3 regions of the Allobosea sp. 05T433 genome follow, and region 3 is predicted to be linked to each of the others. Evidence: predicted binding sites of a transcription regulator. Region 3 holds the regulator's gene; each other region holds the start of a gene.
What was found. Region 3 encodes LexA, which represses DNA repair genes until DNA is damaged. Its sites were predicted from a motif close to TGTTCNNNNTGTGTTCNG; they were not measured.
Positions count from the first base shown of each region.

Region 1: the regulator LexA is predicted to act here: its motif matches at 3,854-3,871, upstream of AC1DGP_RS01410 (PA0069 family radical SAM protein).
Region 2: the regulator LexA is predicted to act here: its motif matches at 6,499-6,516, upstream of AC1DGP_RS24570 (DNA recombination protein RmuC).

Region 1 is NZ_JBFTKS010000001.1:306,953-317,025, reverse strand. Features, by position in the region: gene AC1DGP_RS01430 (cytochrome ubiquinol oxidase subunit I) at 1-1,200, shown strand, start outside; gene cydB (cytochrome d ubiquinol oxidase subunit II) at 1,214-2,218, shown strand; gene ypfJ (KPN_02809 family neutral zinc metallopeptidase) at 2,328-3,209, shown strand; gene AC1DGP_RS01415 (glycosyltransferase family A protein) at 3,312-3,800, opposite strand; gene AC1DGP_RS01410 (PA0069 family radical SAM protein) at 3,928-5,118, shown strand; gene rnhB (ribonuclease HII) at 5,170-5,781, shown strand; gene AC1DGP_RS01400 (DNA methyltransferase) at 5,972-7,156, shown strand; partial or broken gene mutY (A/G-specific adenine glycosylase) at 7,137-8,207, opposite strand; gene AC1DGP_RS01390 (demethoxyubiquinone hydroxylase family protein) at 8,300-8,896, shown strand; gene AC1DGP_RS01385 (GNAT family N-acetyltransferase) at 8,909-9,472, shown strand; gene AC1DGP_RS01380 (DUF721 domain-containing protein) at 9,521-10,003, shown strand.
Region 2 is NZ_JBFTKS010000021.1:35,815-45,887, reverse strand. Features, by position in the region: gene AC1DGP_RS24615 (LptA/OstA family protein) at 1-135, opposite strand, end outside; gene lptC (LPS export ABC transporter periplasmic protein LptC) at 137-853, opposite strand; gene AC1DGP_RS24605 (ribonuclease D) at 1,062-1,676, opposite strand; gene AC1DGP_RS24600 (DUF805 domain-containing protein) at 1,865-2,290, shown strand; gene dapE (succinyl-diaminopimelate desuccinylase) at 2,287-3,489, shown strand; gene AC1DGP_RS24590 (hypothetical protein) at 3,559-4,146, shown strand; gene truA (tRNA pseudouridine(38-40) synthase TruA) at 4,154-4,891, opposite strand; gene fmt (methionyl-tRNA formyltransferase) at 4,948-5,877, opposite strand; gene AC1DGP_RS24575 (peptide deformylase) at 5,913-6,431, opposite strand; gene AC1DGP_RS24570 (DNA recombination protein RmuC) at 6,548-7,732, shown strand; gene AC1DGP_RS24565 (OsmC family protein) at 7,733-8,242, opposite strand; gene AC1DGP_RS24560 (ABC transporter ATP-binding protein) at 8,340-9,122, opposite strand; gene AC1DGP_RS24555 (ABC transporter permease) at 9,135-9,962, opposite strand; gene AC1DGP_RS24550 (aliphatic sulfonate ABC transporter substrate-binding protein) at 9,992-10,073, opposite strand, start outside.
Region 3 is NZ_JBFTKS010000011.1:124,273-134,345, forward strand. Features, by position in the region: gene AC1DGP_RS17185 (Bug family tripartite tricarboxylate transporter substrate binding protein) at 1-924, opposite strand, end outside; gene gltA (citrate synthase) at 1,050-2,339, opposite strand; gene gltX (glutamate--tRNA ligase) at 2,609-4,027, opposite strand; gene AC1DGP_RS17200 (ComEC/Rec2 family competence protein) at 4,186-6,423, shown strand; gene lexA (transcriptional repressor LexA) at 6,417-7,121, opposite strand; gene AC1DGP_RS17210 (molybdopterin molybdotransferase MoeA) at 7,203-8,414, opposite strand; gene moaC (cyclic pyranopterin monophosphate synthase MoaC) at 8,411-8,899, opposite strand; gene trpC (indole-3-glycerol phosphate synthase TrpC) at 8,896-9,705, opposite strand; gene trpD (anthranilate phosphoribosyltransferase) at 9,713-10,073, opposite strand, start outside.

The DNA of each region.
Region 1 (10,073 bases), on a different contig from region 3:
TTCGGCACGAACTGGAGCCGGTTCTCGACGGTGGTCGGCAACGTCATCGGTCCACTGATCGGCTACGAGGTTCTGAGCGCCTTCTTCCTCGAGGCCTCCTTCCTCGGCGTCATGCTGTTCGGCTGGAAGCGCGTTCCGCCCTGGCTGCATTTCCTGTCCGCGGTGATCGTCGCCGCCGGAACGGCCTTGTCGGGGTTCTGGATTCTCTCGGCCAATAGCTGGATGCAGTATCCGACCGGCCACGAGATGCGCGACGGCATCGCCTATCCGGTCGACTGGCTGCAGATCATCTTCAATCCGACCTTCCCCTTGCGCTTCATGCACATGATGACGGCGGCCTATCTGACCACCGCCTTCGTGGTGCTGGCGACGGGAGCGCGCCATCTCCTGGCCGGGACGAGCATCGAGCCTGCCAGGACGATGGTGCGAATGGCGATCCTGATGATCGCCCTGACGGCTCCGATCCAGGCCATCATCGGCCACCAGCACGGCGAGGACACGGCGAAATACCAGCCGGCGAAGCTCGCAGCGATCGAAGCGCATTGGGATTCGTCGAAGCCCGGCGCTCTGGTTCTCTTCGCCTGGCCCGACGAGAAGGCCGGCATCAACCGCTACGAAATCGCGATTCCCGGGCTCGCCAGCCTCGTGACCCATGGCAGCATGAGCGCTCTCTTTCCCGGCCTGAATGATTTCGCGCCGCAGGACCGGCCGCCCGTCAAGATTCCCTTCTTCGCCTTCCGGCTGATGGTCGGCATCGGCTTCCTGATGATCGGCTTCGGCTGGCTCGGTGCCTATCTCTGGTCACGTGGCAAGGTGTTCGAAGCACGACGTTGGCTCTGGCTGGCGCAATACACCTGGCCACTCGGTTTCGTCGCCATCCTCGCCGGCTGGTTCGTGACCGAGGTCGGGCGCCAGCCCTGGCTCGCAACGGGTGTGCTGCGTTCGGTCGACTCCGTCTCGCCGGTGACGGCGATGCAGGTCGCAATCTCGCTCGCGCTCTTCGTCTGCGTCTATTCCGTGGTCTTTGCGGCCGGGATCCTGCTGATGAACCGGTTGATCGACAAGGGCCCCGACGCTCTCCTCGCCACGGACCCACCGGAGCAGCCTTCGCAGCGGACGCTCAAGGCGACGCAGGATGACGCCTCTGTGCTGTTCGGCGACGGGCATCCCGGCGACGACAAGATCCAGCCGGCGAATTGAGGGGAGAGCTGAGATGGAATGGTATCTCCCCGTCATCTGGGCCGTCCTGATCGGTACTGCCGTGATGCTCTATGTCGTGCTCGACGGTTTCGACCTCGGCATCGCGATCCTCTTCCCGACGACCAGGGACGAGGGCGAACGCGACCAGATGATGAACTCGGTCGCGCCCTTCTGGGACGGTAACGAAACCTGGCTCGTGCTCGGCGGCGGCGGCCTCTGGGTCGCCTTTCCGACCGCCTACGCCATCATCATGCCGGCCTTCTACACACCGATCATCCTGATGCTGCTGGCGCTGATCTTCCGCGGGGTCGCCTTCGAATTCCGCTGGGTCGCCAAGCCGCATCACAGGAAATGGGACATTGCCTTCTGGCTCGGCTCGACCCTTGCGGCCTTCGCTCAGGGCCTCGTGCTCGGTGGCTTGATCCAGGGCATCACCGTGAGCAACCGCGAGTTTGCCGGCGGCCCCTTCGACTGGCTGACGCCGTTCTCGGTGATGTGCGGGGTCGGCGTCGTCGTCGGCTACGCGCTGCTCGGCGCGACCTGGCTCGTCTTCAAGACGGAAGGTGCCGTCGCGGACAGGGCACGCCACCAGGCGAAATGGCTCCTGCTCGGTCTGATGGCTTTCGCTGTGATCGTCTCGCTGTGGACGCCCTACGCACATCCGCGCATCGCCGAACGCTGGTTCACGCCGTCCAACCTGCTGCTGCTCTGGCCATTCCCGGTCCTGACGGCGTTCTGCGGCTATATGGTCTGGAAGCGGCTGCACGGGCAGCACGAATTCACACCCTTTGCCTTCACCATCGCGATCTTCCTGCTCTGCTTCCTGGGACTCGCGATCTCGAACTATCCCTATCTGGTGCCCCCGAGCCTGACGATCTGGGATGTGGCCGCAGCGCCGTCCTCCCATATCTTCGTCCTGATCGGCGTCTGCTTCCTGCTGCCGATGATCCTGTTCTACACGGCCTTCGTCTACTGGACCTTCCGCGGCAAGGTGAGGGCCGACAGCGGCTATCACTGAGGTAACAGGAAGAACCTGGGGAACCACCCGCGCGCGAGCCGGTTGACGAATAGCTTGAGTTCCGGGCCTCTCTCCACGAGATTGCTCGGGACTAGACGGGGACTCCGCCATGCGTTGGGAAGATTATCGCCAGTCCCAGAATCTCGAGGACAGGCGCAATGGCGGCGGCGGCTTCGCGGGGCTTCCCGGCGGGCGCGGCGGTGTCGGCATCGGAACTATGGTCGTGCTTGGCCTTGTCGGCTGGGCTCTCGGGATCGATCCGCGCATCCTGATCGGTGGCGCCGAAATGCTCGGGGTCGGGCGCAGTGCTCCGACCCAGGAGAGCCGCCCGGCCTCAGGCCCGCCGCAGGATGAAATGGGTCGCTTCGTTTCGGCGGTGCTGGCGCAGAACGAGGATATCTGGACCAAGATCCTGCCGCAGCAGGCGAACCGCCGCTACGAACCGCCGAAGCTCGTGCTGTTCTCGCGCATCGATCGCTCGGGGTGCGGCACGGCACAGGCAGCGATGGGGCCGTTCTATTGCCCCGAAGACAAGAAGGTCTATCTCGACCTCTCCTTCTTCCAGGAGATGCAGCGCAAGCTCGGCGGTGGTGGTGACTTCGCCTATGCCTATGTGATCGGCCACGAGGTCGGCCATCACATCCAGAACCTGCTCGGTATCCTGCCCAAGGTGAACCAGCTGCGACAGCGCATCTCGGAGCGCGAATCGAATGCGCTGTCAGTGCGGGTCGAGCTGCAGGCGGACTGCTTCGCCGGCGTCTGGGCGCATAATGTCCAGGCGATGGGCCGAATCGACCAGGGCGATGTCGACGAGGCGATGCGGACGGCGGCGGCGATCGGCGATGACCGGCGGCAGCAAGCCTCGCAAGGCGTGGCCGTGCCCGATTCCTTCACCCACGGCTCGTCGGCGCAGCGCACACGCTGGTTCACGACCGGCTTCAAGTCCGGCTCGCTGCAAAGCTGCGATACCTTCCGGACGAACCAGCTTTAGATCATCGGACCCGATCTCGTATCCGATCCGATCTCACCTTCTGGGGTTGCGTCGGCTTTCCCCGAATACCGCGATCCACCTTTCGGGCCGATGCCTTGCGTCTCAGGATACGGCACGCTCCCGGCGCACCGAGAGACGCCGCGGCGCGGCATTCAGCCGCCCGGCCAGAACCAGCCCCTTCGGCACCACAAGGCCGGCCCGCAGCCGACGCGGGCCGAATGACAGCGCGGCGCGCTCCTTGAGCGCCGCAGCAACCCCGCTCAGCGGCAACAGGGCCGGCCTGTCGGGCGCCAGCAGCAGATGGCGCTCGGTCGCCTGAATCCAGTTTGGCTGCAGGATGTCCCCGGCGCTCAACAGAAGCAGCCAATCGCCGCGCGCCTGCGCGGCACCGGCATGCCAGCTTTCAGGCACGGCCGCCCTGACATAGGTCGCACCCGTCGCATCGGCGAGGCGTTCCACCTCCCCCTCACCATCCGCATCGACGACCACGGCATGGCCGAGGAAACCTTCGGCAACGGCCGGGATCAGCGCGGAAAAAGTCGCAGCGAGTGCTCTGGCCGGTCCGTCGGCCCTGATGACGGCTGTAAGCATGGCCCATTGATTATGACGCAGCGCAACATGCCGCAATCCCGCCACTTGCATTTTGTTCCCTATATGTTCACATTGATGGTCACGGAAACGCCGATTCTTACGGCCCTCTCAGGAACGGCTCAGCGCCATGCAGCAAGCCAGACCCAGTTCGCGACCGATCGCAGCCCAGCCGCTCAGGCGGCATGACGGCGAAACCCTGTCGGCATCCGCGCGTGTCGCTCCGGCTGACCCCCTCGCCTATGCCGGCCACCGCATCGATCCGGAACGACGGCGCGGGCGCGGGGCAACGATCAATCCAGGCGGACGCTTCGAGACCGAGCAGCGCGTCGCCGAAGATGATGGCTGGGGCTCTCTCGGCGAATTACCAGCCTTCAAGACCGAAGTCGCGATCGAGAAAGCGCGCACGATCATCACGCGGAATGATTCGCCGGATATTTCGTTTGACCGCTCGATCAACCCCTATCGCGGCTGCGAACATGGCTGCGTCTACTGTTTCGCGCGGCCGAGCCATGCCTATCTCGGGCTTTCKCCTGGGCTCGATTTCGAGAGCAAGTTGACAGCCAAGCCCGACGCCGCGCTGCTGCTCGAGAAGGAATTGTCTGCACCGTCCTACCAGCCGCGCACCATTGCGATCGGCACCAATACCGACGCCTATCAGCCGATCGAGAAGAAGCTGCGGATCATGCGCTCGATCCTGGAGGTGCTGGCGCGCTTCCGCCACCCGGTCGGCATCGTCACGAAATCGGCACTGGTACAGCGCGACATCGACATCCTGGCGCCGATGGCAGCGCAGGGCCTCGCCAAGGTCGCGATCTCGGTGACGACGCTCGATCCCAAGATCGCGCGCGGCATGGAGCCGCGCGCCGCCGCGCCGGCGAAGCGGCTGGAGACGATCAAGCGGTTGTCGGATGCCGGCATTCCGGTGACCGTGCTGGTCGCGCCGATCATCCCCGCGATCAACGAGCAGGAAATCGAGCGCATCCTCGACGCCGCCAAGGCCGCCGGGGCGCGCGAGGCCGGTTACGTGCTGCTGCGGCTGCCGCTGGAGGTGAAGGATCTCGTCCAGGACTGGCTCCTGACCCACCATCCAGACAAGCTGCGCCATGTCGTTTCGCTGATCCGCTCGACACGCGGCGGCAAGGATTACGACTCGGCCTGGGGCCAGCGTCAGGTCGGTTCCGGTCCCTATGCCTGGATGATCGGGCGGCGCTTCGAAATGGCAGCCGAACGCCTCGGCTTCAACGCGACGCGGTTGCGGTTGCGCAGCGACCTCTTCCTGAAGCCGGAGAAGGAAAAGGCACAGCTCAGCCTGTTCTAGACGACGGCCTTCCGGCATAAGCCCGGCAACGATTTCTTTCCTGGACCGGGCATGGCCGCCGATTTCAGCCGCGAGGCGCACGCAATTGAGCAAGGATTCTGGCCATTGGCCGGCGTCGACGAGGTCGGACGCGGGCCGCTGGCCGGGCCAGTGGTGGCGGCTGCCGTCATTCTCGACCCCGGCCTGATTCCGGCTGGCCTCGCCGATTCGAAGGAACTCAGCGCCGCAAGGCGCGAAGCGCTGTTCGGGGAGATCGCCAAAGCCGCGCTCGGTATCGGGATCGGCAGCGTCACAGCGCAGGAGATCGACGCGCTCAACATCAGGCAGGCGACGCTGCTCGCCATGAAGCGCGCGGTTGCCGGTCTGCCTGTCCAGCCGCGGCATGTGCTGGTCGATGGCAACGACCCTCCCACTCTGCCCTGCCCCTGCGATGCGATCATCAAGGGCGACGGCAGCGTGGCCTCGATTGCGGCCGCATCGATCATCGCAAAGGTGACCCGCGACCGGATGATGGCGCGCCTGGCGACGCATTATCCGGCCTATGGTTTTGCCGGGCATGCCGGATATGGCACGGCCGCGCATCGCGCCGCGATACAGACCCACGGCCCGTGCCCGGAGCACCGTTTTTCCTTCGCGCCGATCAAGGGCGTCTGGCGGCGCTGAGCGGTTGTGCGATGCCCGCGACACGTTAGCCGTTTCTTAACACCCGATCCGGATTCAGCTGGTTTGCCAATGCACTAGGCAAAAACTGCAGCCCCAAAACGAGACGCATTTTTTTCAACCCGGAAACCCGGCTTTTACCCTGACTCCCCCAAGATCGCGACTGTTGAAGTTGCGTAAATGGTTCGGCGTCATGGGTACCTCGCGTACCGGGACTGCCAGCGCCGCCGTCCGGATTCAGGTTTCGCGTACCGGACGGCCTGCGCTGCAGTCTCGGATGAAGGCTTCGAGCCTTTCATTTGATCTTCCGCTCGATCAGGTCGTCGTCGGCGACTGCATCGCCGCGCTCGACCGCCTGCCTCCGGCAAGCGTCGACCTCGTCTTCGCGGATCCACCCTACAATCTTCAGCTTGGCGGCGATCTCCGCAGGCCTGACGACAGCCTCGTCGATGCCGTCGACGACGACTGGGACAAGTTCGCCTCCTTCGCCGAGTATGACGCCTTCACGCGAGCCTGGCTGACCGCCTGCCGGCGGGTGCTGAAGCCGGACGGCGCAATGTGGGTGATCGGCTCCTATCACAACATCTTCCGCGTCGGCGCGATCCTGCAGGATCTCGGCTTCTGGATGCTGAACGACATCGTCTGGCGCAAGGCCAACCCGATGCCGAACTTCCGCGGCCGGCGCTTCACCAACGCGCATGAAACACTGATCTGGGCGGCGCGCGGCGAAAGCTCGAAATACACCTTCCATTACGAGGCGTTGAAGGGCGGCAATGACGACCTGCAGATGCGCTCGGACTGGTATCTGCCGCTCTGCACCGGCGAGGAACGTCTGAAGGACGCGTCCGGCGCCAAGGTGCATCCGACTCAAAAGCCGCAGGCCCTGCTGGCCCGCGTCATGCTTTCGGCTAGCAACCCCGGCGACGTGATCCTCGATCCGTTCTTCGGCACCGGCACCACGGGTGCCGTCGCGAAGGCTCTCGGTCGGCGGTTCATCGGCCTTGAACGCGACCCGGTCTATGCCGAGGCGGCGCGCAAGCGCATCGCCGCTGTCCAGCCATTGCCGCCCGAATCGTTCTCCACCGCGCCTTCGAAGCGCAGCGAACCGCGCGTGCCCTTCCTCAGCCTGGTCGAGGCCGGGCTGGTCAAGGCCGGTGAGAGTGTCGTCGACGAGAAACGCCGCCACAAGGCGACGATCCGGGCCGATGGCACGCTGTTGCTTGGCCCGGCTGTCGGCTCGATCCACAAGGTCGGAGCGCTGGCCCAGGGGTTACCCGCCTGCAATGGCTGGACCTTCTGGCATGTCGAGCGCCCGGAAGGGCTGACGCTGCTCGATTCACTGCGCGGCGAGATCAGGGCGCAGATGGCAGCGGCCTGAGCGCCTCGAGCCCTGCCTCGAGCGCTTTCAGGAAGACCGCCGGGAACGGCTCGTCACGGAGCCGCGCCAGCGGGGTGAAGCGGGAGCCTTGCGGCGCCGGCGTCGCCCGCGGGGCACGCGCGACAAGGACCGTGAGCTCCAGCGGAAAATGGGTGAAGACATGGCGAACGGGCGTTGCCAGCCTGCGCCACTGCGCCGGAAGCGGAGCATCCTGCAAGGCGTCAGCGAGGCGGTAATCCGCGCTCCATTGACCGGTCGGCACCTCCGCCATGCCTCCAAGCAGCCCCTTGGCCGGCCGCGTCCGCAGCAGAACCGCGCCATCCTCGCGCAGCAGCACGAAGGCAGCCCCGTAGCGGGTTGCCCCAGTCTTCTTCGCCGCCTTCCGCGGAAAGGTCTCCTGTGTCCCCGCCGCCCGTGAGACGCACGGCGCCTGCCACGGACAAATGCCGCAGGCTGGCGAGCGCGGCGTGCAGATCGTGGCGCCGAGATCCATCAGTGCCTGCGCGTAATCGCCCGGTCGTTCCGACGGCAACAGGGCCAGGGTGCGCTCCCTGATCAAGGGCTTGGCCCCCGGCAAAGCATCCTCGATTGCAAAGAGACGGGTCATGACGCGCTCGACATTGCCGTCAACCGCAACCGCCGGCCGGTTGAAGGCAATGGCTGCGACAGCGCCTGCCGTATAAGTTCCGATGCCCGGCAGTTCGCGCAGGCCTTCCTCGGTATCGGGAAAGCGACCCGCGTGCAGCGCCGAGACCGCTTTGGCGCAAGCATGCAGATTGCGAGCCCGCGAGTAGTAGCCGAGGCCGGCCCAGGCCTGCATGACCTCCTCGCTCGGCGCGTCGGCAAGAGCCCCAACCGTCGGGAACCGTGCCATGAACCGTTCGAAATAGGGCTTCACCGCCGCGATCGTGGTCTGCTGCAGCATGATCTCTGAGACCCAGACGCGATAGGGTTCGGCCCTCTCGCCGGGCAAGGCACGCCAAGGCAGGACACGGCGGTGGCGATCGTACCAGTCCAGGAGATCGGCGGCAGTCGCAGCAGGGGCGCGCATTGCGAGGGTCATGTCCCCGGTTTAGCGTGCCGTCCCCCAGCCGCAAGATGCTAACGTCCAAGATGCTAACGTCATTGAGCTCCCGCGATCACATGACCATATCGCCGGAGAGCCCTTCACCCCGCGACGCCCTCACGATCAAGCGGATCGTGCGCGTGAACCATGCCGGGGAATACGGCGCGATCCGCATCTACTCCGCGCAGATCGCAGTGGCGAAGCGGCTCACGCCCGACATCGTCCCGGCTTTGCAGCAGATGCTCACCGACGAAATCGACCATTGCGCCAGGTTCTATGCGGCCATGCCGGCACGCGGTTCACGTCCCTGCCGGATCATGAAGCTGTGGAGTCTCGGTGGCTCGCTGCTCGGCTTGATGACGGCATTGATGGGGCGACGCGCGATTTGGGTTTGCACCGCAGCGGTGGAAGAGACCGTACACCGTCATCTCGATGAACAAATGCATTTCCTACAGGGCCGAGACGCCGATCTCCACGCCGTCATCAACAGCATCCGCGAGGAAGAGCTGGCGCATCTTCATCATGCCGAAATGCAGCTCGGCAGCGAAGCAAGACACTCGCTGCAGACCATGCTGCAATCCGCCATTGCGATGGTGACCGAAATTCTGATCTGGCTATCGACTTGGGGGGATTCCACCCGCATGACACGCGCGCTGCGGCAAGCGCGCTCGTAACGGCGAACGACCATGTCGACAGCAACGCAAGCCATCCCCGCCCTCGAAACGCGCCGCCTGATCCTCAAGCCGCTGACGCTCGATGACGCACCAGCGATCCAGGCGCTGTTTCCGCACTGGGAGATCGTGCGCTATATCACCAGGCGGGTGCCTTGGCCCTACCCGCCCGACGGCGCGCTCGCCTATCTGCATGAGGTCGCCGTGCCAGGAATGGCGCAAGGTACGGAATGGCACTGGAGCCTGCGGCTGAAGAGCGAGCCCGGCCAACTCGTCGGCCTGATCTCGCTCAGGGAGGGCGAGGACGAGAACCGCGGCTTCTGGCTCGGTCTGCCCTGGCAGCGACAAGGGCTGATGAGCGAAGCGGCCGCCGCCGTCACCGATTTCTGGTTCGATGTCCTCGGGCGTTCGGTGCTGCGCGTGCCGAAGGCCGCCGACAACACCGCGTCCCGCCGCATCTCCGAGAGTGGCGGCATGCGCGTCATCCGGGCCGAGATGCGCGATTATGTCGGCGGCCGGCATCTTTCGGAAATCTGGGAGATCAGCGCCGAGGAGTGGCGCCGTCACCGCAACAGCTGATAGAGCTTCGGCCCTTGTCGCGCCGATGCGCCGGCCCCAGAATAGAGCATGGCTGCCAAACCCCTCGCCGACCTGATCGATGACTGCCTTGCGCCGGCGCTCGCCGCCCAGGGTTTCGCCGGGCGCGCCATCGTCTCACTCTGGCCGGAGATTGTCGGCGAGCGGCTGGCAGCACGATCGCGGCCGCTTAAGATCGACTGGCCGCGCCGACGCCCGGCGCCCGGCGAGACATCGGAACCGGCAACGCTCGTCGTGCGCGTCGAGGGCGCCTTCGCGCTCGACATGCAACAACTCGGGCCCGTGGTCCTGGAGCGGGTCAACACTCATCTCGGCTGGCGTGCCGTCGGCAAGCTCGTGCTGAAACAGGGACCGGTCGAGGCCCCGCAGCAGAAGCCGGTGCCTCCGCCGCCCGATCCGGCCCTCGTTGGGCGGATCGCGCAGCAGGTCGCCCATATCGAAGACCCGGGACTGCGGGCCGCGCTGGAACGGCTCGGCCTGGGCGTCGCTCAGAAATCCGCCACCACGAGATGACACGGCTTCGTGAGGAAGCCGTCATTCCCCGCGAACCGATCTTGCCACATTCGTGTTGGCCACTATGGTC
Region 2 (10,073 bases), on a different contig from region 3:
GGAGCGTGGCTGCGGGGTCTGGGCGACCGCCTCGGCAACGCATGAAAGACTCAGCGCTGCCGCAAGTAGCCATACCGGCTGCCAGCCCTTCGACATCGCAGGATTCACTGATGCAGCTTCGAATGCGGACCGCATATCACTGTCTCGTCCCAGTTGCAGGGGCATTGCCCGGAGAACTACCGTCGACCGCTGCCGGTTCCCGGTTCGGCGCGGCAGGCGCCTTGACCGGTCCTAGCAGTTCCGGAGCCGGCGTGCTGCCTTCGCGTTCAGGTCCGGCCAAGGCGCGAGCCGGTGCATTCTCTATCACGACTCGGACACGGCCGTCGAAGACGATCAGCGCGCCATTGTCCTTCACGTCCAGGGTATCGCCCTCGACGGTGGTCGAACCGAGCAGAACCTTGACCGGCTCCCGCGATACGACGGTCCCCGCCTTGAAATCGATATCGGCGCTGCGCATCCGCATATCATAGCCGGACTCGGTACGGACCTTCACGTCATCGACCAGTTTCAGCTTCTCCTTCTGGGAGTTGAACAGGCCGGTGCGGGCGTTGACCGTGACCCAGCCCTCCTGCTGCATCTGAATCCTGGCTGTCATTGTCGACAGCTCGATTTCGGTCGGATTGCGAATGTCCTGCAGCGCTTCGAGCGCCGTCACCTCGTAGGGCCGGTTGTCCTTGCGATAGCCCGAGAGGCGCGGCGACTCCATCTTGACCTTGCCGCCCGAAATGCCGACGGAACCGATCGACACGCCGGAGACGCCAGACAATGGATGCAGGAACGGCGTCACGATCAGGCCGAGCACGGCCACGACCGCACCGACGGGAATCGCGCGGCGGAGGAAGCGGACGAGCATGGTGTGCCGCTGCGCTGCCTTGAACGCAGCGCGACGTCGACTCGCACGTTTCGATTCGGGGGCGGTCCAGTCGCCCGTTGTCATCGCCACAGTCATGCCCCGCGCAATGGCAGTCGCTAACGGCTTTTTCGTGTCAGCCGGCGAACGACCTGCGGGCCCCTACGCGCTTCGTTCGCGTGGAGACTGACGCAAGAAGACTTAGAATTTGTCAAGCGTGAGCGAAGATGTCGTTCTCGGCCCAGCCGGCAAGATCGAGCTCCGCGCGGAACGGAAGGAAATTGAAACAGGCTTCGGCGAGATGCGAGCGCCCCTCGCGCACCAGCATGGCCTCGAGCTTCTCGCGCAGGGCGTGGAGATGCAGCACGTCCGAAGCCGCATAGGCCAATTGTGCCTCCGACAGCGTATCGGCGCCCCAATCCGAGGATTGCTGCTGCTTCGACAAGTCGATGCCGAGCAGTTCCCTGACAAGGTCCTTCAGGCCGTGCCGGTCGGTATAAGTCCGCACCAGCTTCGAGGCGATCTTGGTGCAGTAGACCGGGCCGGTGGTGACGCCGAAGGCGTTCTTCAGAACGGCAACGTCGAACCGCGCGAAATGGAACAGCTTCAGCACGGAAGGGTCCGACAGCAGTCGGATCAGGTTCGCAGGCGCAGGACCGTCCCGAAGGATCTGGACCACATCGGCAGAGCCATCGCCGCGCGAGAGCTGGACCACGCAGAGCCGGTCGCGATGCGGGTTGAGACCAAGCGTCTCGGTGTCGATCGCAACGACGGAGCCCGGCAGGAAATCATCCGGCAGATCACCGCGATGCAGACGGATGGTCATGACAAGAACCTCACTGGGCCAAAACACGCGGGACAAGGCCCCTGCCGCAGCTAGCGGGCGCCGAGCCCACGTTCAAGCCTTTTCTGCGCGCCGGGATCGCCGCGGGGCCATCGCGTTAACGCATTCTTCACCCTGAGCTTCAGGGCTGAGGGCCGGCGTGAGACAGTCTCCGAAACGGAATCATCGCCTTGCCGCTTCTCACCCTCCTGACCGGCTTCGAGGGCCGCATCGGACGCCCCGCCTTCTGGTCGGGCACGGCCCTGGTTGCTCTCGCGCTCGTCCTCGCCGACATCGGCAGCGCTCGCCTTGGCGCGGAGCATGGCCCCCAGATCACGGCCTTTGCCGGGGCTTTCGCCCTGTTTCCCTGGTCGGCGCTTGCCGCCAAACGCGGCCGGGACCGCGGACGGCCGTGGTATTACGGGCCGACGCTGGTCATCGCGATCGTACTGTCCGGACTTGGCCCCGGCCATCTCGAAGCAGCAGCGGCCAAAACACTCGGCACCTTCTCCCTGCTGCTCTGGCTCGTTGCGCTGATCGATCTCGGTTTGCTGCCGGGCTGCATTGCGCCCGAGTCCGTTGCAGAGACAGAAGCGGGTGCTAAACCGGCGGAATGAAGCCGCTCCCTCCTCCACTTCCCTTCGACCCGCTCGATCCCGTCGCCCTGACGCAGGCGCTCGTGCGATGCCCCTCCGTGACACCAGTTGAGGGGGGAGCACTTGCTCTGCTCGACACCGTTCTGAGCGCGGCTGGGTACTCGGTCGATCGGCCGGTATTCAGCGAGCCCGACACGCCGGATGTCGAAAACCTCTATGCCCGGATCGGCACCGAGGGGCCCGTTCTGGTCATAGCCGGCCATACCGATGTCGTTCCCCCGGGCGACCTCGCGCAATGGTCGCGCGACCCGTTCTCCGGCCAGGTCGAAGACGGTGTCCTGCATGGACGCGGTGCCTGCGACATGAAGGGCGGGCTCGCCTCGATGATCTCGGCTGCGCTGCGCTTCCGCCGCGATTATCCGGATGCGCCGGGCTCGATCGCCTTTCTCGTCACGGGGGACGAGGAATCGGTTGCCGTCAACGGCACCGTCAAGCTGCTGGATTGGGCGAAGGCACGCGGCGAACGCTTCGACCATTGCCTGCTCGGCGAGCCGACCAACCCGGCGACGATGAGCGACATGATCAAGATCGGCCGCCGCGGCTCGCTGACCGGCCGGCTGGTCGTTCACGGCAAGCAGGGCCATGTCGGCTATCCGCACCTCGCAGACAATCCGATCCGCGGCATGGTGCGCCTGCTGGCAGCGCTCGATGCGACGCCACTCGATACCGGAACGGCCTATTTCGATCCGAGCAATCTCGAGGTGACCACTCTGGATGTCGGCAATCCCGCGACGAATGTCGTTCCAGCCCAGGCAAAGGCTGTCTTCAACATCCGATTCAACGATATCTGGACGCCAGAGAGCCTCGCCGCCGAGCTCGACCGGCGGCTGCGGGACGCTGCCGGCAACCAGGTGCGCTACGAGCTCGAAGTTCAGCCGACGAATGCGGTCGCTTTCCTGACCGAGCCGGGGCCGTTCGTCGCGCTGGTCGCCGATGCGGTCGAAGCCGAGACCGGCACGCGCCCGGCACTCTCGACGACGGGCGGCACCTCCGATGCCCGCTTCATCAAGAGCTATTGCCCGGTCGTCGAGTTCGGCGTGGTCGGCCAGACCATGCATCAGATCGACGAACGGGTCGCGGTCTCCGACCTGCTCTGCCTGGAACGGATCACGCACCGCCTGCTCGAAAGCTACTTTGCTGCAACGCAACAAGGCGCTTGACCCCAAACCGGATACGCCGTTTACTGCATTAGACGAAAGTCTAATGCCACGTATCCGGAGTACCCGGCCATGGCTCTTGCTGCCGATGACGTGCTGCGCTCGCTACGCGGTTCATGGCGCCTGATGACCGACGGCGCCGAGGCGCTGAAGGAACTCGATCTCAGCCGCGACGGGTTCTGGCGCTCCTTTGCCGCGCTCGTGCTCACCGTGCCAGCGCTGGTCGCGATCCTGGCGGCCGAACGGCAGATTGCCGGGCTGTCCAACGCCGGGAACATGTTCGATTCCCCCGCCCTCATTGCCCGCGTGCTGGGCGCCCAGTGCCTGGCGATCATCGCAGTACCGGCGCTGCTGATAGGCCTCGCCCCGAACCTCGCCCATTCGCCGCGGCTGACCAGTTTCGTCATCGCCTGGAACTGGGCCGGCATCGTCTCGGCCAGCCTGATGGCGGTACCCGCCACTGTCTTTGCAATCGGCTGGTCGAACCCCGCCATCGCGACGATGCAGGCGATCGCCTTCGCGGTCATCGTGCTGCGCCTTCGCTATTGCGTGGCGCGTGCCGCCTTCGGCGCGCAAGGCCATGTCGCGCCCGCAATCCTGCTGGCGAGCGTGATGGCCGACTATTCGATCATCCGCGTCTTCGGCCTGGCGGGCATCTGAGCCCGGCTCAGTAATCGACGCCGGCGAGATAGAGCCCGCAGGATGGAGCAAGCGCCGCGCATTGCGAGCGGTCGCGCGCGGCCAGCACCTTGCCGACCTTGTTTTCAGGCCAGCGCCCCGCTCCCACCATCTTCAGACAGCCGACCATCGAGCGGACCTGATGATGCAGGAAGGAGCGGGCATGGGCGTAAATCACGATCTCCGAACCCTCCCGCGTCACATCGAGCCGGTCGAGCGTCCGAACAGGCCCGTTCGCCTGACATTCGGCGGCCCGAAATGTCGTGAAATCGTGGTGACCGACGAGCGCCTTGGCAGCGCGGTCCATGGCTTCATGATCAAGTCTGAAGGGGACATGCCAGAGTCGGTCCCGATCGAGCGCCGGCGGTGCGCGTCGGTCGAGCATGCGGTAGATGTAATAGCGGCGCCTAGCCGAGATGCGCGCATCGAATTCGTCGGACACAGCCTCGGCGCTCAGAACCGCGACCGGGAGATGCTTCAGGCGGGCATTGCTCGCGTCACGCACGACATCGGTGCGCCACTCCTTGTCCAGAACGACATGGGCGACCTGATGCGTCGCATGGACGCCGGCATCGGTGCGCCCGGCGCAGTGCAGGCGGACGGCATGACCACAAAAGGCCTCGACCGCTTCCTCGATGCTCTGTTGAACCGACGGACCGTTGAGCTGACGCTGCCAGCCGGAGAACGGCGTTCCATCATACTCGATGACGAGCTTGTAGCGGGGCATCAGAATATGATGCCGAAAACTGGGAACCGAACTTTGGGCGACATCATGCGGGCGCCCTAGATCCGATGGCCGGGATCGAGCCGCGCGCCGCGCAGGAATTCGCTCCCGCTCATGGGCGCACGGCCGGCGCGCTGAACCTGAAGCAACCTCACTGCGCCCTCGGCGCAGGCGATCGTGCCCTCACCGTCCAGCAGCGTGCCCGGCTCGGCAGCGCCGCCAGCCAGCGCCGTACGCAGGATCTTGAGCCTCTCCGGCCCCTTTCCGAGATCGACCTCGGCAAAGGCGCCTGGAAAGGGCGAGAGCCCGCGCACGAGGTCATGGACCTGCTGCGCTGGACGCGCCCAGTCCAGCTTCGCCTCGGCATTGGCGATCTTGGCAGCGTAGGTCACCCCCTCGACGGGTTGTGGAGTGAACTGCAGCCCGCCACGCCCGAGCGCAGCCAGGGCGCGCACCATCAGGTCGGCGCCAAGCGAAGCCAGCCGATCATGCAGTTCGCCGGCCGTCATATCGGGGCCGATCGCAAGCTTCTCGACCATGCCGACCGGGCCGGTATCCAGCCCCGCCTCCATCTTCATGACGCAGATGCCACTCTCGGCATCGCCCGCCATGATGGCCCGCTGGATCGGGGCAGCGCCGCGCCAGCGCGGGAGAAGCGACGCGTGCAGGTTGAGGCAGCCCAGTTCCGGCAGATCAAGGATCGCCTGCGGCAGGATCATGCCATAGGCGACGACGACCGCGACGTCGGCCTGATGCGAGGCGATCACCTCGGCAGCTTCGTCGGTCTTCAACGTCTTCGGCGTGAACACCGGAATGCCGAAGCGCTCGGCGGCGCGATGCACCGGGGACGGCTTCAGATCGAGACCACGACCGGCCTGCGCCGGGGCGCGGGTGTAGCAACTCACAACCTCGTGGCCCTGGCCGATGATCTCGGTCAGGGTCGGCACGGCGAAATCCGGTGTGCCCATGAAGATGACGCGCAAACTCATGCGAACAGCGCCGCTTTCTGATCGATACGGATCATTCAGGCCGCGCTGTCGCGACGCGCCGCCTTGGCGAAACGCTTGGTGACACGCTCGCGCTTCAGCCGCGACAGGTGATCGATGAAGAGCACGCCATTGAGATGGTCGATCTCGTGCTGAAGGCAGGTGGCGAGCAGGCCGTCCGCCTCGATGTCCTGCACCTTGCCGTCGAGATCGAGATAGCGAACCTTCACCCGCGCCGGACGCTCGACCTCCTCGTAATATTCGGGGATCGAAAGGCAGCCTTCCTCATGGATGTTCAGCTCCTTGGAAGACCAGGTGATTTCCGGATTGATGAAGGTCATCGGCGCCTTCTCCTCCTCCGGCTTGGCGAGGTCGATCGTCAGCAGGCGCAGCGGCACGCCGATCTGGATCGCTGCCAGGCCGATGCCGGGTGCGTCATACATGGTCTCGAGCATGTCGGCGGCGAGCGCCTTGATCTCGGGCGTGACGGCCTCGACAGGTTTCGAGACCTGGCGCAGGACTGAATCGGGCAGGATGACGAGAGGGCGAATAGCCATAGGGCGCTCGAACCGGTTTTTCTTGCTGACGCCGCGGACATAAGCACTTGTTGGCGGGTGGTCAAACCGTTCCGCTTTCGTTCGGCATGCGCACGCGAATCGGCTAATCTGCCGTCATGAACGGAATTGCCTTCACGCTGCTCGAGCGGCCGGTCACCTGGAGCGAGGCCGCCCTTGCCTTCGCCGGTAGCAGCCTGTTTCTGCTTGTGCTCGTCGCGTTGTCGCTCTGGCGCAGTTCGCGCGGGCGAGCGATCGAGGCCGTCATCGCTGCCGAACGCGCCCGCGAGATGGACGACAAGGTCGCCGAGATGAACCGCATGCAAGCCGAGATGACGGGCCGGATGCAGACGATGGCCGAGATTCTCTCGACGCGGCAGGCCGACCTTGCCCGCCTCGTCGCCGAGCGGATGGACGGCCTGCGCCAGCAGGTCGGCTCCGGGCTCGAGCAGAACGTCAAGCAGACCACGGAGAGCCTCGGCAAGCTGCAGGAACGGCTTGCGGTCATCGACGCTGCCCAGAAGAACCTGACCGACCTGACCAGCGAAGTGGTGACCCTCAAGGACGTGCTCTCCAACAAGCAGGCACGTGGCGCCTATGGCCAGGGCCGGATGGAGGCGATCATCCGCGACGGGCTGCCCGCCGCCTTCTTCTCGTTCCAGCCGACGCTCTCGAACCGCAACCGGCCGGACTGCCTCGTCACCCTGCCAGGAGACGGGCGCGGCCTCGTCATCGACGCCAAATTCCCGCTGGAGAGCTTCACCATGCTGCGCGAAGCGCGTGGCGAGGAGGCAAAGAAGGCAGCGGGCGTGCGCGTGCGCGGCGATGTCGGCCAGCACGTCAAGGATATCGCCGAGCGCTATTTCGTGCCCGGCGAAACGCAGGACATGGCCCTGCTCTTCGTGCCGTCCGAATCGATCTATGCCGACCTGCACGAGCATTTCGACGACGTGATCCAGAAGGCCCATCGCTCCCGCGTCATGGTCGTGTCGCCGTCCCTGCTCGCCCTGGCGATCCAGCTGATGCAGTCGCTCATTCGCGATGCCCGCATGCGCGAGGAGGCTCGCGTCATCCAGACCGAGGTTGGCAGGCTCCTGACCGATGTCCGCCGGCTCGGCGAGCGGGCCGAGAAGCTCGACCAGCATTTTCGCCAGGCGCAGGAGGATGTCGCCGGCATCCGCACCTCGGCCGGCAAGATCACCAGCCGCGGCGACAAGATCGGCGCGCTCGAATTCGATGAGCCGGCGAAGAGCGAGCCGTCGCTACCCTTCGCCAAGGGGCTCGAGCTGAAGGCCGCCGAGTGATCAGCCGCGGTTGAGCACGGCCGAAAGCTCCGGCTTGACGTTCAGCGTCTGGAAGACGACGCAGTAGCGCTCGGTCAGCTTGAGCAGAGTGTCGAGCTTGTCCTGTGGGGCGTCGCTCTCGACATCGAAGGACAGGCGGATCGCCTTGAAGCCGACGGGCGCATCCTTGACGACGCCGAGCGTGCCGCGGAAATCGAGATCGCCCTCGGCCCTGACAGTTCCCTTCTTCAGTTCGATTTCAAGGGCGGTCGCGACCGCCTTCAGCGTGACGCCGGCGCAGGCGACCAGCGCCTCAAGCAGCATGTCGCCGGAGCAGAGCTCGGCACCGGTTCCGCCGGTCGCCGGGTGCAGCCCGGCCAGGGCGATCGCGCGGCCGGTCTCGACCTTGCAGGCGATATGCTGGTCGTCGAGTTCGCCACGGGCCTTCAGCGTGATCACCGCGGCGTCGGGCGCCTCGCGGTATTTGTCCTTGAGCGGAGCCTGGAGGGCGCGAAGCGCGGTGACGTCCATGGTTCTCAACCTTCTTCAGACGAGCGGCGATGTGCCGCCGTGATAAGCCTGTCGCCGACGCGGGGCCAGCCCCAACCCGGCATGGGCGTCTCGCGCCTCACCACCACATGCCTGCGGTCTCGGCGGCCTTGTGCTGATGCGGCTCTCCGTTCGCGAGGGAGCGATCGAGAGTGCGCAGGACCTCGCGCTTGCTCGCCTCGAAGGCTGGAGAGAGCCTGTCGCGCGGACGGGCGAGAGGATTGTCGAATTCATCGAAGATGCGGCCGGGGTTCGGCTGCATGACGATGATGCGATCTGCCAATGTCACCGCCTCCTCGACATCATGGGTGACCATGACGACGGTCGGCCGGCTCTCCTCCCAGAGCGCCAGCAGATGGCCGTGCAGGCTTGCCCGCGTCGTGGCGTCGAGCGCCGAGAAGGGCTCGTCCATCAAAAGCAGCTTTGGCCGTGTCACCAGGGCGCGCGCGATGGCGACGCGCTGCTGCTGCCCGCCGGACAGTTCGCGCGGCCAGCGCTTCTCGTAGCCGGCGAGCCCGACACGCACGAGCGCATTCGCGACCAGTCCCTCGCGTGCGAAGGGCGTCAGATGCGACAGGCCGAAGGAGACATTCTCGGAGACACTGAGCCAGGGGAAGAGGCGCGGCTCCTGAAAGATCACGCCGACATCGGCGCGTGGCGCCAGGATCGCCTCGCCGTCGAGGCTGACGCGGCCGGCGCTTGGTTGGTCCAGCCCGGCGACGAGCCGCAGTAAGGTGGTCTTGCCGCAACCGGAGCCGCCGACAAGCGCGAGGATCTCGCCGGCGGCCACGGTGGTGGTGACAGCAGACAGTGCTTGTGTGCCGTCGGCATAGGTTTTGGAGAGGCTGTCGAAGCTCAGCATCGAGGATGCCTTTCAGAGCTTGTCGCGACCCAGATCCTGCCAGGCGAGGAAAGGCCGCGTGATGGCGAGAAGCAGGCCATCCGCCAGTTTGCCGAGCACGGCGAAGGCGATGATGGCCGCGATGATGGTGTCGGGACGGCCAAGCTGCTGGCCGTCCACAAGCAGATAACCAAGGCCCTCGCTCGCTCCCATGATCTCGGCCGCAACCACGAACATGAAACCAAGGCCGAGGCCCGAGCGCAGCGCGGTGAACCAGGCGGGCAGGATCGCCGGCAGCAGCACCCGCCGCACCATGGCGAAGCGGCCGAGCCGGAAGACGCGCCCAACCTCGATGATCTTGCGATCGATCGAGAGGATCGCCGCCGCCACGCCGAGATAGACGGGGAAGAACACGCCAACGGCAATCAGCGCGATTTTCGACGCTTCGAAGATGCCGAACCAGAGGATGAAGAGCGGCACCCAGGCAATCGAGGGAATCGCTCGCAGAGCCTGCAAGGTCGGATCGAGCACGCTGCGCGCCAGAGGCAGGGCCCCCGTCAGCGCGCCGAGCAGCGTGCCGACAGCCGCTCCCAGCCCGAAGCCGGCGGCAACACGCCAGAGCGTGGCCGACGCATGGGTCAGGAGTTCGCCCGAGACGGCGAGTTGCCAGAGCGTCTTGCCGACCACGCTCGGCGGCGGCATCAGACGACCATTGGCCAAGCCGGCACCGACCAGGAACTCCCAGAGAGCAGCCAGAAGAAGCGGCAGCAGCAGGCCGGCCAAACCGAGGCCGCGGGGTTTCCGGAAGACATCCGGACGCCCCCTACCCTCGGCAACCGTATCGAGTCCCAGCGTGCTCATCGTTCCGGCTTGTGTCTGCTCGTCCGGGCTCAGTTATTGGCGGCAGCGAAGCGACGGTCGAGCAGGCTGTCGACCACCGCCTTGACGTCGGTCGTCGCCGGCAGGACGCCC
Region 3 (10,073 bases):
GCCCAGCGCCTCCGGTGTCGAGCCGACGATGACGGCACTGACATCGTTCAGGCGCTGCTTCACATTGGGGTCTGTCAGGGCCTTGTTGGCTTCGGCGTTCAGGCGCTCAACGACTGCCCTTGGCATATTCGCCGGGCCAAACAGCGCGTTCCACGTATAGGTTTCATAGCCGGCAAGACCGCCTTCGGCGATGGTCGGTATCTCCGGGAATGAGGGCACGCGCTCCTTCGTGGTAACGCCGATCGCGCGGAGCTGGCCGCTGCGAATGAACTGCGCGGAGGAGGGCAGGTTGTCGAACATGATCGGCACGGCGCCAGCCACGACATCGTTCAGAGCCGGGCCAGCGCCGCGATAGGGCACATGGTTCATGCTCACGCCGCCCAGCGACTTGAACAGCTCGCCCGAAAGATGCAGCGGCGTACCCACTCCCGATGAGGCGTAGGAGTATTTGCCGGGATTGTCCTTCAGGACCTTGACGACCTCCTGGACCGTCTTGGCCGGAAAGCTCGGGTGCACGACCATGACGTTGGGCACCACGGCCAGCAGGGAGATCGGCGTGAAATCCTTGACCGGATCGAACGTCACCACCTTGAGGATCGCGGGATTGAGGGCATGGGTCGAGATCGTGCCCATCAGCACCGTGTAACCGTCGGGTGCGGCGCGAGCGACCGCGGTCGAGCCGACATTGCCGCCTGCGCCGGCGCGGTTCTCGATCACCACTTGCTGGCCGAGCGAATCCGCCATCTTTGCCCCGACGAGGCGGGCAACGATATCCGTCGAGCCGCCGGCTGCGAACGGCACGACAAGCATGATCGGCCGGGTCGGGAAGTTCTGAGCCCGCGCGGGCCCGCTGCCGGCTACGAGGGCGGATGCCCCGGCCCCAGCGATGAAGGCGCGGCGGTTCGGTGTCGTGAGGCGGTCCATCTGGCGTTTCCCGTCATTGCTCTGCGAAACGCGAGGTTATGGCAGCGCACCATATGATAAACCCCACCGGATTGTTTAATCCGGTGGGGTTCGACCTGCGTCATAAAGACTGTGTCAGATTGTTCTCAGCGACGGCCGATCGGCGTGTAATCGCGCTTCGGCGAGCCGGTATAGAGCTGGCGCGGGCGGCCGATCCGCTGGGACGGATCCTCGATCATTTCCTTCCACTGCGCGATCCAGCCGACGGTGCGGGCGAGTGCGAAGAGCGCGGTGAACATCGAGGTCGGGAAGCCCATCGCCTTCAAGGTGATGCCCGAATAGAAATCGATGTTCGGATAGAGCTTCTTCTCGATGAAGTAGCTGTCGCTGAGCGCGATGCGCTCGAGTTCGATCGCGACATCGAGGAGCGGATCGTCCTTGATGCCGAGCTCGTTCAGCACCTCATGCGTCGTCTTCTGCATGATCTTGGCGCGCGGGTCGTAGTTCTTGTAGACGCGGTGCCCGAAGCCCATCAGGCGGAACGGATCATTCTTGTCCTTCGCCTTGGCGATGTATTTCGGGATGTTGTCGACCGACCCGATCTCCTCGAGCATCTTGAGGGCCGCCTCGTTGGCGCCGCCATGCGCAGGGCCCCAGAGGCAGGCGATGCCGGCTGCGATGCAGGCGAAGGGATTGGCGCCCGAGGAACCGGCAAGACGCACGGTCGAGGTCGAGGCGTTCTGCTCGTGGTCGGCGTGCAGGATGAAGATGCGGTCAAGCGCGCGCGACAGGACCGGATTGACCTTGTACTCCTCCGCCGGCACCGCGAAGCACATGCGCAGGAAATTCGAGGTGTAGTCCAGCGAGTTCAGCGGATACACGAAGGGCTGGCCGATCGTGTACTTGAAGGCCATCGCAGCCAGCGTCGGCAGCTTGGCGATCATCCGCATCGACGCGATCATGCGCTGCTGCGGGTCCGAGATGTCGGTCGAGTCGTGATAGAAGGCCGACATCGCGCCGACCGAGGCCACCAGCACCGCCATCGGATGCGCATCGCGTCGGAAGCCCTGGAAGAAGCGGGCCATCTGCTCGTGCACCATGGTGTGGCGCGTCACGCGGTAGTCGAAATCCGCCTTCTGCGCCGCGGTCGGCAGGTCTCCGTAAAGCAAGAGATAGCAGGTCTCGAGAAAGTCGCCATGCTCGGCAAGCTGCTCGATTGGATAGCCGCGATGGAGCAGAACGCCCTCGTCGCCATCGATATAGGTGATCTCCGACTCGCAGCTCGCGGTCGAGGTGAAGCCGGGGTCATAGGTGAACATCCCGGTTTGTGCGTAGAGCTTGCTGATGTCGATGACGGATGGGCCGATCGATCCGGTCTTGACCGTCAGGTCGACGGTCTTGCCGTCCACACTCAGCTGGCTGTTGGTTCCGCTCATCGATACCGATCCTTTCAGGCTCGCTGCTGATCAATCTTCGTTCCATCCGAGCCGGCACGAATGGGTGCCGGAACGGCAATCATCATCCGAGTGGCTCTGCGTAACGGCCATGTGACGGGATTGCAGGCAAAGGAAGGTACATCCGACTGATATTAAAGCAATATTCATACCGGGGCGCCGCTTCGGACACCCTCGGCATATGGGGCGTCACTAGCCCATTTGCCCTTGGGGTTCAACCAATCACAAAGGCGGGGCTGCCCCGCCTTTGATCACGTTTGATCGCTGAGACGAGCGAGCGTTTCCTCGCGGCCGAGCACCGCCATCACATCGAACAGGCCGGGCGACTGGCTCCGTCCGGTGAGTGCGGCCCGCAGCGGCTGCGCCACCTGTCCGAGCTTGAGGGCATGTTCTTCGGCGAAGGCCCGGACCGCGGCCTCGAGCGGAGCCGGTGTCCAGTCGTTCACCGCGGCAAGCTTCTCTGCCAGGCTGGGCATGCGCTGGCGGGCGCCCTCGTCCAGCAGCGTCGCCGCCTTCTGATCGAGTGCGAGCGGACGCTTGGAAAAAAGATAGGAGGCGCTGTCGAGCAGCTCGATCAGCGTCTTGGCTCGCTCCTTCAATCCCGGCATCGCAGCAAGAAGCTTGGCTTCGAGAGCCGGATCGAGCTCGGGGCCGAGGCCGTGCGCGGGGCCGATTTCCGGCAAGATGCTCTTCAGTGCATCAAGCAGGTCACGATCATCGGACTGGCGCATGTAGAGCCCGTTCAGGCTCTCCAGCTTCGCGTAGTCGAAGCGTGCCGGGGAACGGCCGATCGAGGAAAGATTGAACAGCGAGACCATCTCTTCGGTCGAGAAGATCTCCTGGTCGCCATGGCTCCAGCCCAGCCGGAGGAGGTAGTTGCGCAGGGCCACCGGCAGATAGCCCATGGAGCGATAGGCATCGACACCGAGCGCACCATGGCGCTTGGAGAGCTTCGCGCCGTCCGCCCCATGGATCAGCGGGATATGCGACATGCTCGGCACGCGCCAGCCCATCGCCTGGTAGATCTGGGTCTGGCGGGCGGCGTTGGTGAGATGGTCGTCGCCACGGATGACATGGGTCACGGCCATGTCATGGTCGTCCACGACGACAGCGAGCATATAGGTCGGGTTGCCGTCGGAACGCAGCAGCACGAGGTCGTCGAGATTCTCGTTCTGCCAGACGACGCGGCCCTGCACCTCGTCCTCGACCACCGTCTCTCCGGTCTGCGGCGCGCGCAGGCGGATGACCGGCTTCACGCCGGCCGGCGCGGTTGCCGGATCGCGATCGCGCCAGCGTCCGTCATAGCGCATGGGACGGCCCTCGGCGCGCGCCTTCTCGCGCATCTCCTCGAGTTCCTGCGGTGTCGCATAGCAATAATAGGCCTTCCCGGCGGCGAGCATCTGCTCGGCGACCTCGCGGTGCCGGGCCGCACGGGCGAACTGGTAGACGGTCTCGCCGTCCCAATCGAGGCCAAGCCAGGACAGGCCGTCGAGAATCGCCGCGATGGCCGGCTCGGTCGAGCGTTCGCGGTCGGTGTCCTCGATGCGCAGCAGCATCTTGCCGCCATGGCGACGGGCATAGAGCCAGTTGAACAGCGCGGTACGCGCGCCGCCGATATGCAGGAATCCGGTTGGAGACGGCGCGAAGCGCGTAACGACCGCATCACTCATGAAAGGCAGGCTCCGGCAGGACGGGAAATGAGGCCGACAGAGCGGCAGAGGAACAAGACGTCGAAGGGACATGACAACCGACGCCGCCCCTGTAACATGCTGATGGGGCCGACGTTAAGCGCAAGATCGCATCTGGTTGGCTGACCGAGGGACGGCCTATGCGCGAGGCGCCGCCAGACCCGAGCCGGCTGCGCGGCGCGCGTGTTCGCGCCGTACCATTCCGCATTCCCGAGATATGGTTTCAGGACGCTGCCATTCGGTTGTTTCTCGCCGAATGGCGCGCGCGCTTCCTGGGCGCCATCGCGATCGAGGCCGGACGAAGAAGGCTGTTTCTCTGGCTGCCGGTGCTGATGGGAGCCGGCATTCTGCTCTATTTCGCGGCTGATCGCGAGCCATCCTTCTGGGTCCCGCTCTCCGGCTTTGGCGTCTCCGCTGCGATGGCAGCGCTGTCGCGCGCCCGACGCCCGGTCATGCTCGCTTGCGTCGGCCTTGCTGCCATCTTCGCCGGCTTTGGTGCCGCGGCCTGGCGCACGGCGACGATCGCAGCACCGATGCTCGATCGAATGCGCGTGGGACAACTCACCGGCTTTGTCGAATCGGTCGAGGCGCGCGACGCCGGCGCGCGCCTCGTGATCCTGGTGACCGGCATTGCCGGGGTGGAGCCTGAACGCCTGCCACGGCGGGTTCGGGTCAACGTCAAAGGTGGTTCGGTTTCGCCGGGCGATCACATCGCTGCCGTCGCGCGCCTCCTGCCGCCGCCCGGTCCAGTGCGACCAGGTGGCTACGACTTCGGGCGCGACGCCTTCTTCCGAGGGCTTGGTGCAGTCGGGACCATCCCCGGAAAGATCACGCTCGCCCCACCACCCTTGCAGCCACCGCTCGAGCTTCAGATACGCGCGACGGTCGACCGGGCGCGCAATGCCCTGACGGAGCGCATCGCCGGGATCGGGGGAGGGCAGGCTGGCGCGATGGCGGCGTCGCTGGTTACTGGCAAGCGCGGCCTCATCACGGAGGCGACCAATATCGACCTCCGCGCGGCCGGAATCTATCATATCATCTCGATCTCGGGCCTTCACATGGTGCTGGCCTCCGCCACGATCTTCGGCCTGGTCCGTGGCCTGCTGGCGCTATCGCAAACGCTGGCATTGCGCTGGCCCATAAAGAAACTCGCCGCCCTGGCCGCGATGCTCGGCGCCACGGCTTATTGCATCTTCTCGGGAGCCGAGGTCGCGACGGTGCGCTCGCTGATCATGACATTGGTCATGCTCGGTGCGATTCTCGTCGATCGCCCGGCGCTCAGCATGCGCAATCTGGCTCTCGCTGCGATGATCGTTCTGCTGCGCGAGCCTGACGCGCTGCTTGGTCCAAGCTTCCAGATGTCCTTTGGCGCTGTCGCGGCGCTGATCGCCTTTGCCGAGCGCTGGGAGGATCGCGGCCACTCCGAGGCGCCGGCGAACCTGCCTTGGCCGCTACGGCCGATCTGGATCGCGGTGGTCGGGCTCACGGTCACGACCGTGCTGGCGACGGTCGCAACCGCACCGTTCGGTGCCTATCACTTCCAGACCTTCAACCCCTTCGGTCTGCTCGGCAATGCGCTCGCCTTGCCCTTCGTTTCCCTGATCGTCATGCCTGCCGCTGTCTTCGGCGTGCTCGCCTATCCCTTCGGCCTGGATTGGCCGGCTTGGGCGCTCATGGGAGTCGCTTCGGACTATGTGCTGCAATCCGCGCGCTGGGTTGCGGGATTCGACCACTCCGCGGTGATCATTCCTGCATTCGGGGCCGCGGCGCTCGCATGCTTTGCCGCTGCGCTTCTCTGGATCACGCTCTGGACGACACCGCTGCGCTTCCTGGCCGTCGCCCCCCTGATCGCGGGACTGCTCGTGGCAGCGAAGCCCGACAGGCCCGACATCCTGATCGAACGCGATGGTTCCGGCATCCTGGTCCGCGGGGGCGATGGTCGCATGATCCTGGCGGGGCAACCGAGCCGCTTCGTGCTGCAGCAATGGCTGAACGCAGATGGCGATAATCGCCGGACTGACGACAACAGCCTGCGGGAAGGCGCGGCCTGCGACACGTTGGGTTGTGTCGTCCGCAGCAAGGATGGACGAAGCGTTGCCTTTGCACGTGATCGCCTGGCCATCGTCGAGGACTGTCGGCGCGCCGATCTGGTCATCACGCCGATTCCGTGGAACGCTCCGTGCGCAGCACGACTGATCGACCGCAGGGCATTGTCGCGCGATGGCGCGACCGCCCTTGTCGGCAACAAGGGCGGCTGGCGCGCCCATCTATCAGAGCAGGATGGTGTCGATCGTCCCTGGAGCCGCAAGCGGGAGCGGCCTGCAAGCACGCCGGCTTTGCCGCTGGCGGCTGTCGAAGAACACGAGCCGCTTCAGTAGCGCCGCATCAGGTTGACCAGGCGGCCCTGAATCTTGACGCGGTCCGGTCCCAGCACCCTTGTCTCATAGGCGGGATTGGCAGCCTCGAGCGCGATCGAGGAGCCGCGCTTGCGCAGTCGCTTCAGCGTTGCTTCCTCGTCATCGATCAGAGCCACGACGATATCCCCGGTATTGGCCGTGTCCTGACGCTTGATCACCACCGTATCGCCGTCGAGAATGCCGGCTTCCACCATCGAGTCGCCGCGAACCTCGAGGGCAAAATGTTCACCGGGGCCAAGCATGTCGGCAGGCAGTGCCACGGTATGGCTGCGGCTCTGGATGGCGGAAATCGGTGTACCGGCGGCAATCCGCCCCATGACCGGAATCGCAACCGTGGAGCGCACATCTTCGTCCGGGGGCGGTGCGATCGGCCGGACCTTGCCAAGCCCCCCTTGGACGACGGAGGGGCTGAACCGTCCGCGCGTCGCCTGAGGGCCGCCGGCCCCTTCGGGCAGCTTTATGATCTCCAGCGCTCGGGCTCGATTGGGAAGGCGGCGAATGAACCCGCGCTCCTCCAGCGCCATGATCAGGCGATGGATACCGGACTTGGAGCGCAGATCGAGCGCGTCCTTCATCTCGTCGAAGGAGGGGGGCACCCCTGTCTCGCGCAGGCGTTCCTGGATGAAACGAAGCAGTTCGAACTGTTTGCGTGTCAGCATGGTTCCCGCCGGCGCTCTTTGTATGGAATCGAAACAAAGCACGAACACCATACAGGTTCGCGTTGTGTTCCGCAAGCGCGCTCAGCGTAGGCGGATGATCCGGCAGTTGTCGCCTTTGTTTGCCGGCGCAGCAAACGATTCGCGAATGAGTAGCGCGTCGGCGCGGGCAAGAGTGGCCAGCATCGACGAATCCTGCTTGGCGAAGGGCGTTGCCAGCCATCCTTCCGGAGTGAGCGTCAGTTCCGACCTCATATAGTCTCGCCGCTCATCATTTGCCGGCAAATTTCTTCCGACGATTGCAGGCTCACTCAGATCGCGCTCCGGTTCCGGTACGCCCAGGAGGGTCCTGAGCAGGGGCACGACGAAGAGATGTCCGCAAACGATGGACGAGACGGGGTTTCCGGGCAGGCCGAGCGCGACCATGCGGCCGAGGCGGCCCATCATCATCGGCTTGCCCGGCCGCATGGCGATCTTCCAGAAGCCGAGCGCCATGCCTTGACCGATCAACGCTGCCTGGACGAGATCGTGCTCACCTACCGAGGCTCCTCCGAGGGTGATCAGCACATCGGCATCGGCCTTCCGTGCCTGGCCAATCTTGTCGGCGAGATCGGCATGATCATCGCGGGCAATCCCGAGATCGAGCGCCGTGCCGCCGGCCTGCTCGACCAGCGCGGCGAGCGCAAAACTGTTGGACGCGACGATCTGGTCGGGTCCAACCGGCTCGCCGGGCTGGACCAGTTCGTCGCCAGTCGCGAGGATCGCGACCAGTGGCTTGCGACGCACAGTGAGCATGGGGTGGCCCATGGCTGCCGCGAGGCCGAGGCTCGCACTGTCGAGCCGGCTGCCGGCGAGAAGCAACACCTCGCCCTCGGAGAAGTCCAATCCTGCCTGACGAACGAACTTGCCGCGCTCGGCGCCCTCGCGCACGCGGATCGTCGCAGTGCCGACGCCGTCCGCATTCTCCTGAATCAAGATCGTATCGGCGCCCTCCGGAATCGGAGCACCGGTGAAGATGCGAACAGCCTCATTGGAGCGGACCATCCCTGAGAAGGAACGACCGGCAGCCGATTCGCCGATGACACGCAATTCATTTGCCGGCGCAATATCGTCTGCGCGAACGGCGTATCCGTCCATTGCGGAGTTGGCAAAGGGGGGCTGGGTCCGAAGCGCCTGCAGGTCGGCGGCGAGCACGCGCCCTACGCATTGTGCGAGTGGCAGGGTTTCTGATGGTGTCGGTGCCGGAACGCTGTCGATTAGCGCCTTCAGGGCGACGGGGACGGGCGTGAGGCTCATCGCGCAGTTTCCGGGAGATCGAAGGTGCCGGATTTTCCACCTGACTTGTGGACGAGCCTGATGCCTTCGATCCGCATCGCCCGGTCGACCGCCTTGACCATGTCGTAAACTGTGAGGCAGGCGACGCCGACAGCGGTCAACGCCTCCATCTCGACGCCGGTCTGTCCCTTCATCTTGACCTCAGCGCTCACGCGCACCCCGGGCAATGTCTCGTCCAGGGTGAGGTCGACGCTGATCTTGCTGATCAGCAGCGGGTGACAGAGCGGGATCAGTTCATGCGTGCGCTTGGCGGCCATGATTCCAGCCAGGCGCGCCGTGCCAAGCACGTCGCCCTTCTTGGCGTCGCCATCGCGCACGATCGCCAGGGTCCCGGGCTGCATGACGACACAGCCCTCGGCGACAGCGATGCGCGAGGTCTCCTCCTTGTCGCCAACATCGACCATATGGGCCTGGCCGCTGGCGTCGAGATGGCTGAGCTTGCTCATGCTGCGCTGCGCGCAGAACCGGTCAGGAGATCACGGGTCGCAGCGGCGACATCGTCCTGCCGCATCAGGCTCTCGCCGACGAGGAAGGTGTTGACGCCGGCGCGCTGCAACCGTGCGATGTCGGCATGACTGAAGATGCCGCTCTCGCCAACGATGATGCGGTCCGCGGGGACGCGCGGTGCAAGTCTCTCGGTGACGGCGAGATCGACGGCAAAGCTGCGAAGGTCGCGATTGTTGATGCCGAGCAAGGGGCTGTCGAGCTCGAGGGCGCGATCGAGCTCAGCTTCGTTGTGAACCTCGACCAGCACGTCGATGCCGAGTGACTTTGCCGCCTCGTTCAGCGCGCGGGCTGTCCCGTCATCGACGCCGGCCATGATGATCAGGATACAGTCGGCGCCCCAGGCGCGAGCCTCGAAGACCTGATAGGGGTCATAGAGGAAATCCTTGCGCAGGGCGGGCAGGCCGCTTGCCATGCGCGCCTGCTGCAGGAATTCCGGCTGTCCCTGGAAAGAGGGGGCATCGGTCAGTACGGACAGGCAGGCCGCGCCGCCATCGGCATAGGCGCGTGCCAGCGATGGCGGGTCGAAATCGGCGCGGATCAGCCCCTTGGACGGGCTGGCCTTCTTGATCTCAGCGATCAATGCAGGCTTGCCGGCCGCGTGTTTCGCGGCAAGAGCGGCCGTGAAGCCACGCACGGGGCCGGCAGCCAGGGCGCGCTGCTCGATCTCAGCCTGGGAAACCGCGGCCTTGGCAGCGGCGATCTCCTGGCGCTTATAGGCCTCGATGCGGGCGAGGATGTCGCTCATGACGTCCTCACGCGTTCGAGCTGGCGATAAGTGCGGTCAGCGTCGCCTTGGCCTTGCCGCTGTCGATCGCCGAGGTCGCGCGGGTGAGGCCGTCGCGCAGATCACCGGCCTGACCGGCCACGACGAGCGCGGCGGCGGCATTGAAGGCCGCGATATCGCGGAAGGGCGTCTTCTTGCCGTCGAGAACCGCGCGGAGCGCCTCGGCATTCTGCGCCGGTTCACCGCCGCGCAGATCCTCGGGCTTTGCACGGGCCAGGCCGACATCGTCCGGGCTGATCGAGAAACTCTCGATCTTGCCCTTTTCGAGCGCGACGACGCGGGTCGGCCCGGTGGTGGTGATCTCGTCAAGGCCGTCAGAGCCGTTCACG